DNA from 2 places in the Mesorhizobium sp. SEMIA396 genome. Region 2 is predicted to be linked to the other one. Evidence: predicted binding sites of a transcription regulator. Region 2 holds the regulator's gene; the other holds the start of a gene.
What was found. The regulator PhoB, encoded in region 2, activates phosphate uptake and scavenging genes when phosphate is short. The targets are predictions, from matches to a motif close to TGTCATNNANCTGTCAT.
Positions count from the first base shown of each region.

Region 1 (6,524 bases), on a different contig from region 2:
TCAATCTGCCAGTCGGCTTCAACCTGAACCTGCCGATCTACAAGCGTATCTCGAACAATCTGCTGATTTCGAGCACGCAGGAGAAGACGCAAGCCGATCGCCAGATCGCCGATCTGCGCATCAAGACACCGACGCGCGGCGCGCTGGCATCCAGCCTGTCGGGCGGCAACCAGCAGAAGATCGTCATCGGCAAATGGCTGGCGCACGGCGCCAAGCTGTTCATCTTCGACGAACCGACGGTCGGCGTCGATGTCGGCACCAAGGCCGAGATCTACCGCCTGTTCAGCGCACTTTTGTCAAAGGGCGCCGGCATCATCCTGATCTCGTCCTATCTGCCGGAAGTCTATGAACTCGCCGACACGCTGCATGTGTTCCGGCGCGGCAAACTGGTGGCGACGCACGGTTTTCACGCCGCCAGCCACGAGGATATTCTCACTCAGGCGCTCGCCGAGAAACAAGAAAAGCTGGGAGGACAGATATGAGCACCGAGGCGATCGCCGTCGAAAAACCGAAGCGCAACTACAACGTCCTGTTTGGGCTGACGCTTTTGGCGCTGCTGGTTCTGCTCTGGATTCTTCTCTCCGTGGCGACGACGAGCTTCGCCTCCGCCAACAACATGGCCAATCTCTTGCGCCAGGGCTCGATGATCGCCATCATGGCGGTCGGCCAGACCTTCGTCATCATCACCGGCGGCATCGACCTGTCGGTCGGCGCCGTGGTCGGTTTCGCCACGGTGGTCGTGGCCATGATGATCAATGCCGGCTTCCCCATCTGGCTCGCCATTCTGGTGACGCTGCTGGTCGGCGTCGCCATCGGCATGTTCCACGGCTTCGGCATCGTCAAGATGGGCCTGCCACCCTTCATCATCACGCTGGCAACGCTGACCTCGCTGCGCGGCATCGGCCTTTTGATGACCAACGGCAATTCGATCAACATCAACAGCGACACCTTCACCGCCTTCTCGCGCAATTCCTTCATCGGCATCCCCAACCTGTTCTGGATGGTGATCCTGGTCGGCATTCCGGCCTATATCTTCCTGCACCACAGCCGCTGGGGCCGATACCTGTTTTCGGTCGGCTCCAACGCCGAGGCTTCGCGTCTGTCCGGCGTCAATGTCCAGCGCACCATCTACATGGCCTACACGCTGTCGGGCCTGTGCGCCGCCTTTGTCGGCGTGCTGCTGGCCGCCCGCATCGGCATCGGCAACCCGACGCAGGCCGAGGGCTGGGAACTGCAGGCGATCGCGTCTTCGGTCATCGGCGGCACCTCGCTGTTCGGCGCCGTCGGCTCGGTGCATGGGCCGCTGCTCGGCGCCTTCATCCTGGCCACCATCAACAACGGCGCCAACCTGCTCAACGTCAATTCGTTCTGGCAGCGCATCATCACCGGCGCGCTGATCATCATCATCGTCTACTTCGACGGCCTGCGCCGCCGCGGCAAGTAGCGATCCCGCAATCAACCGCCGGCCCGCCACACCAACGGGCCGGCGATTTCATGACTGGATTAGCGCATGAAAGCCGTCCTCTGCCGTTCGCCCGGCGATCTCGTCCTTGAAGACCGGCCCGCACCAGAGGCACCGCCTCCCGGCTGGGCGCTGGTGGCGGTCAGCCATGTCGGCATCTGCGGCACCGACTACCACATTTTCGAGGGCAAGCACCCGTTCCTCGCCTATCCTCGCATCATGGGCCATGAGGTGTCGGGAACGATCGTCGAGACCGGCGACGGCGTCGATCTTGCCGTTGGTGAGCCCGTGGTGATCAACCCCTATCTTTCCTGCGGCAAGTGCATCGCCTGCCGGCACGGCAAGCCCAATTGCTGCCTCAGGATCGAGGTGCTGGGCGTGCATCGCGACGGCGCCATGTGCGAACAGATCCTGGTGCCGGCGCAAAATCTCTATCCGGCCAACGGCCTGTCGCTGGCCGACGCCGCCGCAGTCGAGTTCCTGGCCATCGGCGCGCATGCCGTGCGGCGCGCCCGCGCCGACCCCGGCGCCCGCACGCTGGTCATCGGCGCCGGCCCGATCGGGCTCGGCACCGCCATCTTCGCCCGCATCGCCGAACTCGACGTGACGCTGCTCGACATGAGCAGTGAAAGGCTCGCCTTCGCCGCAAATGAGCTTGGTTTCCAGACCCTCGACGGCTCGCGCGGCGCGGTGCCCGATCTGGTCAGGCAAGCGACATCAGGCGAAGGCTTCGATGTGGTCTTCGACGCCACCGGCAACACCCAGTCGGTGCAGTCGGCCTTTGCCCATGTCGCGCATGGCGGCACCTTGGTACTGGTCTCTGTTGTCAAGGACGACATCAGCTTTTCCGATCCGGAATTCCACAAGCGCGAGATGACGCTGATCGGCAGCCGCAACGCCTTGCGCGCCGACTTCGATCACGTCGCCGCCTCGATCCGCAACGGCGCCGTTCCCCTGGCCAAGCTCGTCACACACCGCACCACACTCGCCGGCACGCCGCGCGATCTGGCTCGTTGGGCACATGAGAAATCGGGCCTGATCAAGGCTGTGATCGAGGTCGGATCATAACATGGCAGACGGCGAAGCCGGTCCGAATTGAAGACGCCCGCGCAGGTCGACCCCCACTCCGTCTCGGCTTCGCCGAGCCACCTCTCCCCCGATCGACGGGGTAGAGGAAGGGTGCGAGCTTAGCAAGGCGGGCTCCTTCCTCTCCCTCCGGAGGGGGGAGAGGTGGCTCGGCGAAGCCGAGACGGAGTGGGGGAAGGCGGTCCTCAAACGCCAAGTCGCTGAAAAATAAGCGCGACCGAGCTGTCCACTCCCTACAGCGCCGACAGCTTCAGCTCCACCCGTTCGGCCGGAAACCGCGACTCGGAAAACTGGATCGGCTGGCCGTCCGGCGTGACGTTGACGGCAACCGTGACCAGCACGATGGCGCCCGGCTGCAGGTCGAGGTCGGCAAGGTCCGCCGCATCGGCATGGCGCGCCGACAGCACGGTCGATTGCCTGAGATAGTCGTCTATGCCGAACCGCGCCAGCGATGCGGTGATCGAGCCTGTTTCCGCCATCGCGGCATCGATGCCGGCAAAGCGCCGGGCCTCGAACCAGCCGGCAGCGCGCGACACCGGCCGTCCGTCGGCTTCGCCGCGCGTTTCCAACCGGATCACATCGGCTCCCTTGGGAAGACCCAGTCCCTCGGCGACGCGCTGGCTGGCCGGCTCGACCGACGAGGCGAGCAGGACGATGTGCCGTTCCGTCGTCTGCCCTTGCAGTCCTGTCGAAAAGCGTGTGCGCGCCCCGATCGGATAGGACAGCCGCTTGCGCGACAGCACGAAGGTGCCGCGCCCCTGCTCGGCCCGCAGCACGCCTTCCCTTACAAGGGCCGATATGGCGCTGCGCACCGTGTGACGGTTGACGCCATAGCGTTCTGCCAGCGCCACCTCCGGCGGCAGCGCTGCATTCTCCGTGAAATCGCCGATGGCGATCGCATGCAGGATCTTGTCGGCAATCTGCCGCCACAGCGAAACGCCACTGCGCCGCTCGATGCCGTCCGCTGACAGCCGCCCGACCCTCATTGCCCCCCACCTTCCAGCGCCCAGTCTTCTATCGCTGTCATCCACCCGTCATGGACACGCGCTAGATAATAGGTATAATTTGTATAGTTGTCTATATCAATAGACAAATTTAGCCACGAGGACGATAGCTTATGCGAGGACAGGAAGCCCGCGACCAGGCCGAGCGCAAGGCCGCCATGGCAACCCTTGCGCAATCCAGCGGCGATGACATCGTACGGCTCTGGAATGAGGCCGGACTGCCTTCGGACGCCGAGTTGCTGCGCGGCCCCGAAACCGGCCTTGTCACCCTGCGCGGCCGCATCGGCGGCGGCGGCGCCCCTTTCAATGTCGGCGAGGCGACCGTTACCCGCGCCACCGTCCGGCTGCCCTCCGGTCAGGTCGGCCATTGCTATGCGCTTGGCCGCGACAAGCAGAAGGCGAAGCTGGCGGCCATCGCCGACGCGCTGTGGCAGGACCCTGCCCGCCGCAATGAGGTCGAGACCGGGCTGATAGCGCCCCTGCGGTCGGCTCTAACCGCAGCGCATGAAAAACGCCGCGCCGAGACGGCGGCAACGAAGGTGGATTTCTTCACCATGGTTCGCGGAGAAGACTGATGGACATTGCAGCGCAATCGATCGAGGGCGGTTTCGCCGATCCGGTCTTCGACGCCCAGACCGTGTTCCGCGCCGTCATGGACGCAATGGCTCGGCCGGGCAGCGTGCAGCCGCTGCCGGCCTTCGCCCGCCCGCCGGCGCCGCTCTCGGCGACCGCCGGCGCCATCGCACTGGCGCTGTGCGATAACGACACCCCGCTCTGGCTCGACCAGGCCCTGCAAGCTTCCGCCGCGATCAGATCCTGGCTTGGGTTCCACACTGGCGCGCCCGTGGCCAACACACCGGCCGATGCGCATTTCGCCTTCATCGCGGCCCCGGCCGAGATGATGTCGCTTGATGGTTTTTCGCAGGGCACGCAGGACTATCCCGACCGTTCGACCACGTTGATCCTGCAAGTCGGCGATCTCGTCTCCGGCACGCCGCTGTTGCTCGAAGGTCCCGGCATCGAAACCAGCGCCACGATCGCGCCGGCACAGATGCCGCGCCATTTCGTCGAGCAGTGGAAACAGAACATCAAGCGCTTTCCGCGTGGCGTCGACATCATCCTCGTCACATCAGGCGGCATTGCCTGCCTGCCGCGCACGACGCGCATCAAGACGATGGAGGCGTAAGATGTATGTCGCGGTAAAAGGTGGCGAAGCCGCAATCGCCAACGCCCACAGCCTGCTTGCCGACCGCCGGCGCGGCGACCGTTCGGTGCCGGCGCTTCGCCTCGACCAGATCGTCGAGCAGCTGGCGCTCGGCGTCGACCGGGTGATGAGCGAAGGCTCGCTCTACGATCGGGAGCTGGCCGCGCTCGCCATCGTCCAGGCGCGCGGCGACATGATCGAGGCGATCTTCCTGGTGCGCGCCTATCGCACCACGCTGCCACGCTTCGGCTACTCCAAGCCGATCGACACCGCCACCATGCTGGTCGAGCGGCGCGTGTCGGCGACCTACAAGGATCTGCCCGGCGGCCAATTGCTCGGGCCCACCTTCGACTACACGCACAGACTGCTCGATCCCGAGCTTGCCGCGGGGGCCGAGGTCGCCGAGCCCTTGCTGCGCGAGACGGAAGCGCAAGCCATGCCGCGCGTTTCGGCCATCCTCGCCCGCGAAGGCTTGATCGAACCGGATGGCGACATGCCGCAGGACCATGTCCCCGGCGACATCACCCGCGAGCCGCTGGAATTCCCAATGGCGCGCGACATCCGCCTGCAGGCGCTGTCGCGCGGCGACGAGGGCTTTTTGCTGGCGCTCGGCTATTCCACCCAGCGCGGCTATGCCCGCAACCATCCCTTCGTCGGCGAGATCCGCATCGGCGAGGTCGAGCTCGAGTTCGACGTTCCCGAACTGCCCTTCGCTGTCCCGCTCGGCACTGTCCGCATCACCGAATGCCAGATGGTCAACCAGTTCAAAGGCTCGGCCAAGGCGCCGCCGCAGTTCACCCGCGGCTACGGCCTGGTCTTCGGCCAGAGCGAGCGCAAGGCGATGGCGATGGCGCTCTGCGACCGGGCGCTGCGCGCGAAGGAGCTCGGCGAGGATGTCGTCGCCGCGGCCCAGGACGAGGAGTTCGTCATCTCACACTCCGACAATGTCCAGGCGACCGGCTTCGTCGAGCATCTGAAGCTGCCGCACTATGTCGATTTCCAGGCCGAACTCGACCTCGTGCGCCGCATGCGCGCCGAACACGACGCCCACCAAAACCCCGTGAAGGTCGAAGAGAAGCGGGAGGCCGCGGAATGATCGAAGGGCTTTCCCACATGACCTTCATCGTCCGCGATCTCGAGCGGATGACCAAGATCCTCGAGGGCGTATTCGACGCACGCGAAATCTATGCCAGCGATGCCGAGCAGTTCTCGGTGTCGCGCGAAAAATTCTTCCTGATCGGCGACATCTGGGTCGCCATCATGGAGGGCGAGCCCTTGCCGGAGCGCAGCTACAACCACATCGCCTTCAAGATCGATGACGCCGATTTCGACCACTATGCCGAGTGCATCGGCAAGCTCGGCCTCGACATGCGCCCGCCGCGCCCGCGCGTCGAGGGCGAGGGCCGCTCGATCTATTTCTACGACGACGACAACCACATGTTCGAACTGCACACGGGCACGCTCAATGAGCGGCTGGCGCGCTACGCCAAGGGATTTGAGGTCGCATCATGACCGACATCGCCACCTACAACTTCGCCTATCTCGACGAACAGACCAAAAGGATGATCCGCCGCGCGATCCTCAAGGGCATCGCCATCCCGGGATATCAGGTGCCGTTCGCCTCGCGCGAAATGCCGATGCCCTATGGCTGGGGCACTGGCGGCGTCCAGGTCACCGCTTCGATCATCGGCCCAGACGATGTGCTCAAGGTGATCGACCAGGGCGCCGACGACACCACCAACGCGGTCTCGATCCGCGCCTTCTTCAA
Region 1 covers NZ_JANIFC010000005.1:30,765-37,288, reverse strand. Annotated here, with positions in the region: gene NP503_RS14025 (sugar ABC transporter ATP-binding protein) at 1-482, shown strand, start outside; gene NP503_RS14020 (ABC transporter permease) at 479-1,444, shown strand; gene NP503_RS14015 (zinc-binding alcohol dehydrogenase family protein) at 1,511-2,530, shown strand; gene phnF (phosphonate metabolism transcriptional regulator PhnF) at 2,782-3,534, opposite strand; gene phnG (phosphonate C-P lyase system protein PhnG) at 3,666-4,127, shown strand; gene phnH (phosphonate C-P lyase system protein PhnH) at 4,127-4,738, shown strand; gene NP503_RS13995 (carbon-phosphorus lyase complex subunit PhnI) at 4,740-5,852, shown strand; gene fosX (FosX/FosE/FosI family fosfomycin resistance hydrolase) at 5,849-6,268, shown strand; gene NP503_RS13985 (alpha-D-ribose 1-methylphosphonate 5-phosphate C-P-lyase PhnJ) at 6,265-6,524, shown strand, end outside.
Region 1: the regulator PhoB is predicted to act here: its motif matches at 3,570-3,586, upstream of phnF (phosphonate metabolism transcriptional regulator PhnF).

Region 2 (6,524 bases):
GACTCCAAGCAGCGCCTCGGCCCAGATCGGACGTAGCGGAAACCGGAAACGCTTGCGCTGCACCCGCCCGTTGAACAGCCCAAACACCACGGCGAGGCAGGCGACGATCCCAACGACCCAGCTCCAGGTCGCGCCGATCGATCCCGCCGGCCCACCGCCCATCAGCTGAAAAGTGGCGTTAAGCGGCGCCACGGTCTGGCCTGAAGTGACCCACCAGGCGGCACCGCGCCAGACCAGCAGGCCGCCCAGCGTCACGATAAAGGCGGGCACTTCGAGATAGGCGATGACGAAGCCTTGAAAAGCGCCGATCAACAGGCCGAGCGCCAGGCCGATGACCAGTGCCAGGACCCAGATCCACGGGTTGCCGAGTTCGAGCCCGACAAAGCGCACCAGGAAATGCACCTGGGCAAATCCCATCACCATGCCGATCAGGCCCTCGGCGGAACCGACCGACAGGTCGATGTTGCGCATGACGATGACCAGCACCATGCCGCAGGCCATGATGGCAACCGCGGATGTCTGCACCGACAGGTTCCACAGATTGCGCGGCGTGAGAAAGGTGCGGCTGTCGAAATCGAGCGGATTGACGCCAAGGCGCAGGCTGGAAATGACATGCAGCCCAATCCAGATAACCAGCAGCGCGCCGATCATGCCGAGCATGCGGGTGTCGATCTCGGTCGCCTTCAGGAACCGGGCGACGGCGCCGAGTTCCGACGCGCGCGCCGTATCGGTCTGCGGGTTTGACGTCGTATCGGTCATGGTTTCCTCCCACCGGCTGGCCGTCTGACGCGCATGCCGGAGCCCAGCCTAGAAGCTATCCGCATGATGCGGAAACAGAATTCTTTGAGAAAACGCCGCGGCTTTTGGGCCGCGGCGTTCAGATATTGCAAAGTGGTACGGATCAGTTGCAGGCCGCCACGGTGCCGGCGGCGACACCCGCGCAGACTTCGTCCTTCTTGATCCAGCCGGCGTCGATGACGACGTTGAGATTGTCCTTGGTGATGGCAACCGGGGTCAGGAACAGCGACTTGACGGTGTTGCCGCCCGGCGTCGTGAAGTCCTTGGCGCCGGCGATGTCGCTCGTCTTCTTGCCGTCGGCCAGTTGCGAGGCGATCTCGGCGGCATTCTTGCCGAGCTCCCGCGCGTCCTTCCACACCGACACGGTTTGCGTGCCGAGGGCGATGCGGTTCAGCGCGGCGTGGTCGCCGTCCTGACCCGAGACCGGCACGGTGCCGGCCAAGCCTTGAGCCGTCAGCGCCGCGACGACGCCACCGGCAGTGCCGTCATTGGCCGCGACCACCGCGTCGACCTTGTTGTCGTTGGCGGTCAGGAACTGCTCCATGTTCTTCTGGGCGTTGGCGGGCAGCCAGCCATCCGTGTAGGCTTCGCCGACATTCTTGATCTTGCCGCTGTCGATGGCTTCCTTGAGCACTTCCATCGAGCCCGAGAACAGGAAGTCGGCATTGGGATCGGCACCGGAGCCCTTGATGAAGACGTAGTTGCCTTCCGGCTTGACCTTGAACACTTCGCGGGCCTGCATGCGGCCGACTTCCTTGTTGTCGAAGGTCAGATAGAAGACGTCCTTGTTCTCGATCAGCCGGTCATAGCCGACGACCGGAATGCCTTCGTCCAGCGCCTTCTGCACGGCCGGGCCGATGGCCGAAGCGTCCTGCGCCAGGATGATCAGGGAATTAGCGCCCTGCGAGATCAGGCTTTCGACATCGGTAAGCTGCTTGCCGGGATTGGACTGCGCATCGGCGGAGATGTACTTGTCGCCGGCGGCCTCGATCGCCGTCTTCATGGCGGCCTCGTCGGTCTTCCAGCGTTCTTCCTGGAAGTTGGACCACGAAACGCCGACAACCTTGTCCTTCGCCTGCGCGACAGACGCGAGCGTCAGCGACATGGCGGCACCCGCCAGGATGGCGGCCGTGAATCTTTTCATATTATCCTCCCTGCGCCGCGTATGGCGCGACCAAACTGACCCGAGGGCCGGCACAGAGGCTCTATTTTTTCGAGCCTCGAAAAAATACTGGGCCAACGCCCGAACGCTGTCAACATCGATTCTGATGGATTTTGATGTCATTTCGAGTTTTTTTCGAGTCTCGGAATAAATAAATGACACGGCATGCAGCTTCTGCCAGTATTTACCGGCGTCACCGACAGCGTTCCAGGGGCAGGAGGAACCGCGGCGACCGGGAGGATATGAAAGAACATGTCGGTCGGAATCCGCCACGACGATCTGCGCCGCCGCAACCGCGCCATGGTGATCGCGGCAGTGCGCCGCGCCGGACAGCCGTCACGAACCGAGATCGCCGCGACCACAAGCCTCAGCCATTCGACCATCTCGGCGATTTCATCCGACCTGATCGTCGAAGGCATCCTGACCGAAAGCAAGCCGAGCGAGGCCGGCTCGCTCAAACGCGGCCGGCCGCAGGTCGGCCTCAGTCTCAATCCGGAAGCGGCCGCGGTAATGACCGTGGTGCTGTCGCTGAACTTCCTCTCCGTCGCCGTCATCGACTATGCCGGCCAGGTGATATCCGAGGAACAGCGCCGGCTGGACACGCTGACGATGTCGCGCGAGTCGCTGATCGGGGAATGCACGGCCATCGTGCGGCGCCGCCTGGCAGATCCCGACCTGGACGTGCGCAGCATCGCCCGCATCGCGCTGGCCATCCAGGGCATCACCGACACCCGTGCCCGCGCCATGCTGTGGTCGCCGATCACGCCGCACACCGACATCGCCTTCGCTGACATATTCGAAGACGAGTTCGGCATCCCTGCCATAATGGAGAACGACTGCAACATGATGGCGGTGGCGCTGCGCTGGCGCGACCCCGATCGTTACCGCGACGATTTCATCGCTATCCTTTTGTCGCACGGCATCGGCATGGGACTGGTGCTGAAGGGCGAATTGTTCACCGGCACCCATTCTTCGGGCGGCGAATTCGGCCACATGATCCATCGGCCGAACGGCGCGCTATGTCGCTGCGGACGGCGCGGCTGCGTCGAAGCCTATGCGGGCAATTACGCCATCTGGCGCAACGCCAGGCAGATGGGCGAGGATGCAGAACCCGTCGCCGATGTCAGCGACGCCGACATGCGCGCCCTGGCTGCCGCGGCCCGCGAAGGTGACGGACCCGAACGGGAAGCCTATCGCAAGGCCGGCGAAGCGCTCGGCTACGGCCTCGGCAGCCTGTTCGCGCTGATCGATCCGGCGCCGGTCGCCATGGTCGGTGTCAGCGCCGCCGCCTTCGACCTGATCGAGCCGGCATTGCGGCAAGCGATTGCCCAGACCGCCGGCGGCCAGCATTCCAAATCGATTTCCTTCGACACCGAGCCGAACGAACTGCCGCTGATCCGCGAAGGCTGCGCCATGCGGGCGCTGATCTTCGTCGATCAGGAGATTTTTGCGCCGGGCGTGCAGGCGAGATCCGGTTTCGGCGGCAAGAACGTGGCGTGAGTTCAAACGAGGGAGTTCAGTCCTCTCGGATGGCGTATCCGGCCCCACGGATCGTGCGGATGACATCAGGCATACGGCCATTGTTGACCGCCTTGCGCAGCCGGCCGACATGCACGTCGACCGTGCGCTCGTCGATGTAGATCGTCTCGCCCCAGACATTGTCGAGCAGCTGGCTGCGCGAGAACACGCGGCCTGGATGGCGCATCATGAATTCGAGCAGGCGGAATTCCGTCGGCCCAAGCCGGATCTCGCTCTTCTTGCGATAGACACGGTGCGACTCGCGATCGAGCACGATATCGCCGACCTTTAGCACGCTGGACAGCACTTCCGGCTTGGCCCGGCGCAGCAGCGCCTTGACCCTGGCCATGAACTCCGGCGTCGAGAAGGGCTTGACCAGATAGTCGTCGGCGCCGGTCGACAGGCCGCGCACGCGGTCGCTTTCCTCGCCTCGCGCGGTCAGCATGATGATCGGCAGCCGCTCGGTCTCGGGACGCATTCGCAGGCGCCGGCAGAGTTCGATGCCCGAAACCGCAGGCACCATCCAGTCGAGCACCAGAAGATCGGGAACGTTCTCCTGCAGCCGGATTTCGGCCTCATCGCCGCGCGTCACCACCTCGACCTGGTAACCTTCGGATTCAAGATTGTAGCGGAGCAGCACGCCTAGCGGCTCCTCATCCTCCACCACCATGATGCGTGGTGCGATCATCGGCTGGTCACCCTTGTTATGCCGCTGGCGCGGACATTGCCGTCTCGTCCTGCTTCGGACGATTGGCTGGCAGCTGCGTGCCGGTCAAAACATAGTAGGCATTTTCGGCGATGTTGGTCACGTGGTCGCCGATCCGCTCGAGGTTCTTGGCGCAAAACAACAGGTGCGTGCACGCCGTGATGTTGCGGGGATCTTCCATCATGTAGGTCAGCAGCTCGCGGAACACCGAGGTGTATTTGACGTCGATGCGTTCATCATTGTTTCTGAGCGTGGCAAGCGCTGCCGCGTCAGCGGCGGCATACTCGTCGACGACCCCCTGCACCTGGATCAGCACCAGCTGCGCCATCGCGTCGATCGAATGCGAAAGATCGTGCGGCGTGACGCTCAGCCCGACAGTGCCGACGCGCTTGGCGATGTTCTTGGCAAGGTCGCCGATGCGCTCGAGGTCGCCGGCCATGCGGATCGAACCGACCACCGCACGCAGATCGTTGGCCATTGGCTGGCGCTTGGCGATCAGCGTGATGGCGCGATCGTCCAGCTCGCGCTGGCGGGCATCCATGATCGCATCGTCGGAAACCACGCGCTGCGCCAGCGCATTGTCCGAATTGAGCAAAGCCTTGGTCGAGCCACTGACCATCGAGCGGGCGAGATCGCCCATGTCGCGGATCAGCTGGCTGATCTGCTCCAGATCCTCATCGAAAGATGCAACGGTATGTTCACCCATGATCTTCGTCCCTCATATGCCTGAGCTCAGCCGAACCGGCCGGTGATGTAGTCCTGGGTGCGTTTGTCGTCGGGGGTGGTGAACATCTTGTCGGTGGCGCCCTCCTCGACCAGATAGCCTAGATGGAACATCGCGGTGCGCTGCGACACGCGCGCTGCCTGCTGCATCGAATGGGTGACGATGACGATCGTATAGTTCTGGCGCAGTTCGTCGATCAGTTCCTCGACGCGAGCAGTGGCGATCGGGTCGAGCGCCGAACACGGTTCGTCCATCAGGATCACCTCGGGTGACACGGCGATGGCGCGTGCAATGCACAGACGCTGTTGCTGGCCACCGGAAAGACCCGTGCCAGGTTCCTGCAAACGGTCCTTCACCTCGTTCCAGATCGCCGCCTTCTTCAAGCTCGACTCGACGATCTGATCCATGTCGGCCTTGCGCTTGGCCAATCCGTGGATGCGCGGGCCATAGGCGACGTTCTCGTAGATCGACTTGGGGAACGGATTGGGTTTCTGAAACACCATGCCGACGCGCGCCCTGAGTTCGACGACATCGATGTTCTTGTCGTAGATGTCTTCTTCGTCGAGCGTTATCTTGCCGGTTACCCGCGCGGAATCGATGGTGTCGTTCATGCGGTTGAGGCAACGCAGGAAGGTCGACTTGCCGCAGCCGGAGGGGCCGATCAGCGCCGTCACCTGATTCAGGCGGACGTCGAGATTGACATCGAACAGCGCCTGCTTCTCGCCATAGAACACGCCGACCTTGTCGCCACGCATTTTGATCACTTCGTTCGACTTGGCGTTCATCTTATCGCCCACTGCATTTTCAAGGGACTGTTCGGTCATGATGTTCATACCAAAATGCCTTTTTTCTACCAGCGCCGCTCGAACCGACGCCGAAGCACGATCGCGGTGATGTTCATGGCCATGAGGAAGACGAGCAGGATGATGATCGCGCCCGACATGCGCTCGACGAAGGCGCGTTCGGCCTCGTTCGCCCACATATAGATCTGCACCGGCAGCGCAGTGGCCGGATCGAAAGGCGTCGTCGGTGGATCGGCGACGAAGGCGACCATGCCGATTAGCAGCAGGGGCGCGGTTTCACCGAGCGCACGCGCTAGACCGATGATGGTGCCGGTGAGGATGCCGGGTGCGGCAAGCGGCAGGATGTGCTGGAACACCATCTGCATCTTGGAGGCGCCAAGACCGAGAGCCGCCGAGCGGATCGACGGCGGCACCGCGGCAAGTGCAGCGCGCGTCGCGATGATGATCGTCGGCAGCGTCATCAGTGTCAGCACCAGGCCGCCGACGAAAGCGGCGGAGCGCGGCATGCCCAGGAAATTGATGAACACCGCGAGGCCGAGCAAGCCGAAGACGATTGACGGCACCGCTGCCAGATTGTTGATGTTGACCTCGATAAGGTCGGTGAAACGGTTCTTCTTGGCGAACTCTTCCAGATAGATGGAGGCGGCGACGCCGATCGGCAGCGCCAGGAGCAACACGATCACCATCATATAAAACGAGCCGATGATCGCCACGCCCATGCCCGAGGTTTCCGGGCGGCTGGAGGCGCCGTAGGTGAACAGGCCGCTGTTGAAGTGCTCGGCCATCGCGCCCTCGGCCTTGAGCTTGTTCATC
Region 2 covers NZ_JANIFC010000008.1:44,341-50,864, forward strand. Annotated here, with positions in the region: gene NP503_RS19540 (sugar ABC transporter permease) at 1-759, opposite strand, end outside; gene xylF (D-xylose ABC transporter substrate-binding protein) at 902-1,942, opposite strand; gene NP503_RS19550 (ROK family protein) at 2,213-3,460, shown strand; gene phoB (phosphate regulon transcriptional regulator PhoB) at 3,477-4,166, opposite strand; gene phoU (phosphate signaling complex protein PhoU) at 4,183-4,890, opposite strand; gene pstB (phosphate ABC transporter ATP-binding protein PstB) at 4,917-5,741, opposite strand; gene pstA (phosphate ABC transporter permease PstA) at 5,759-6,524, opposite strand, start outside.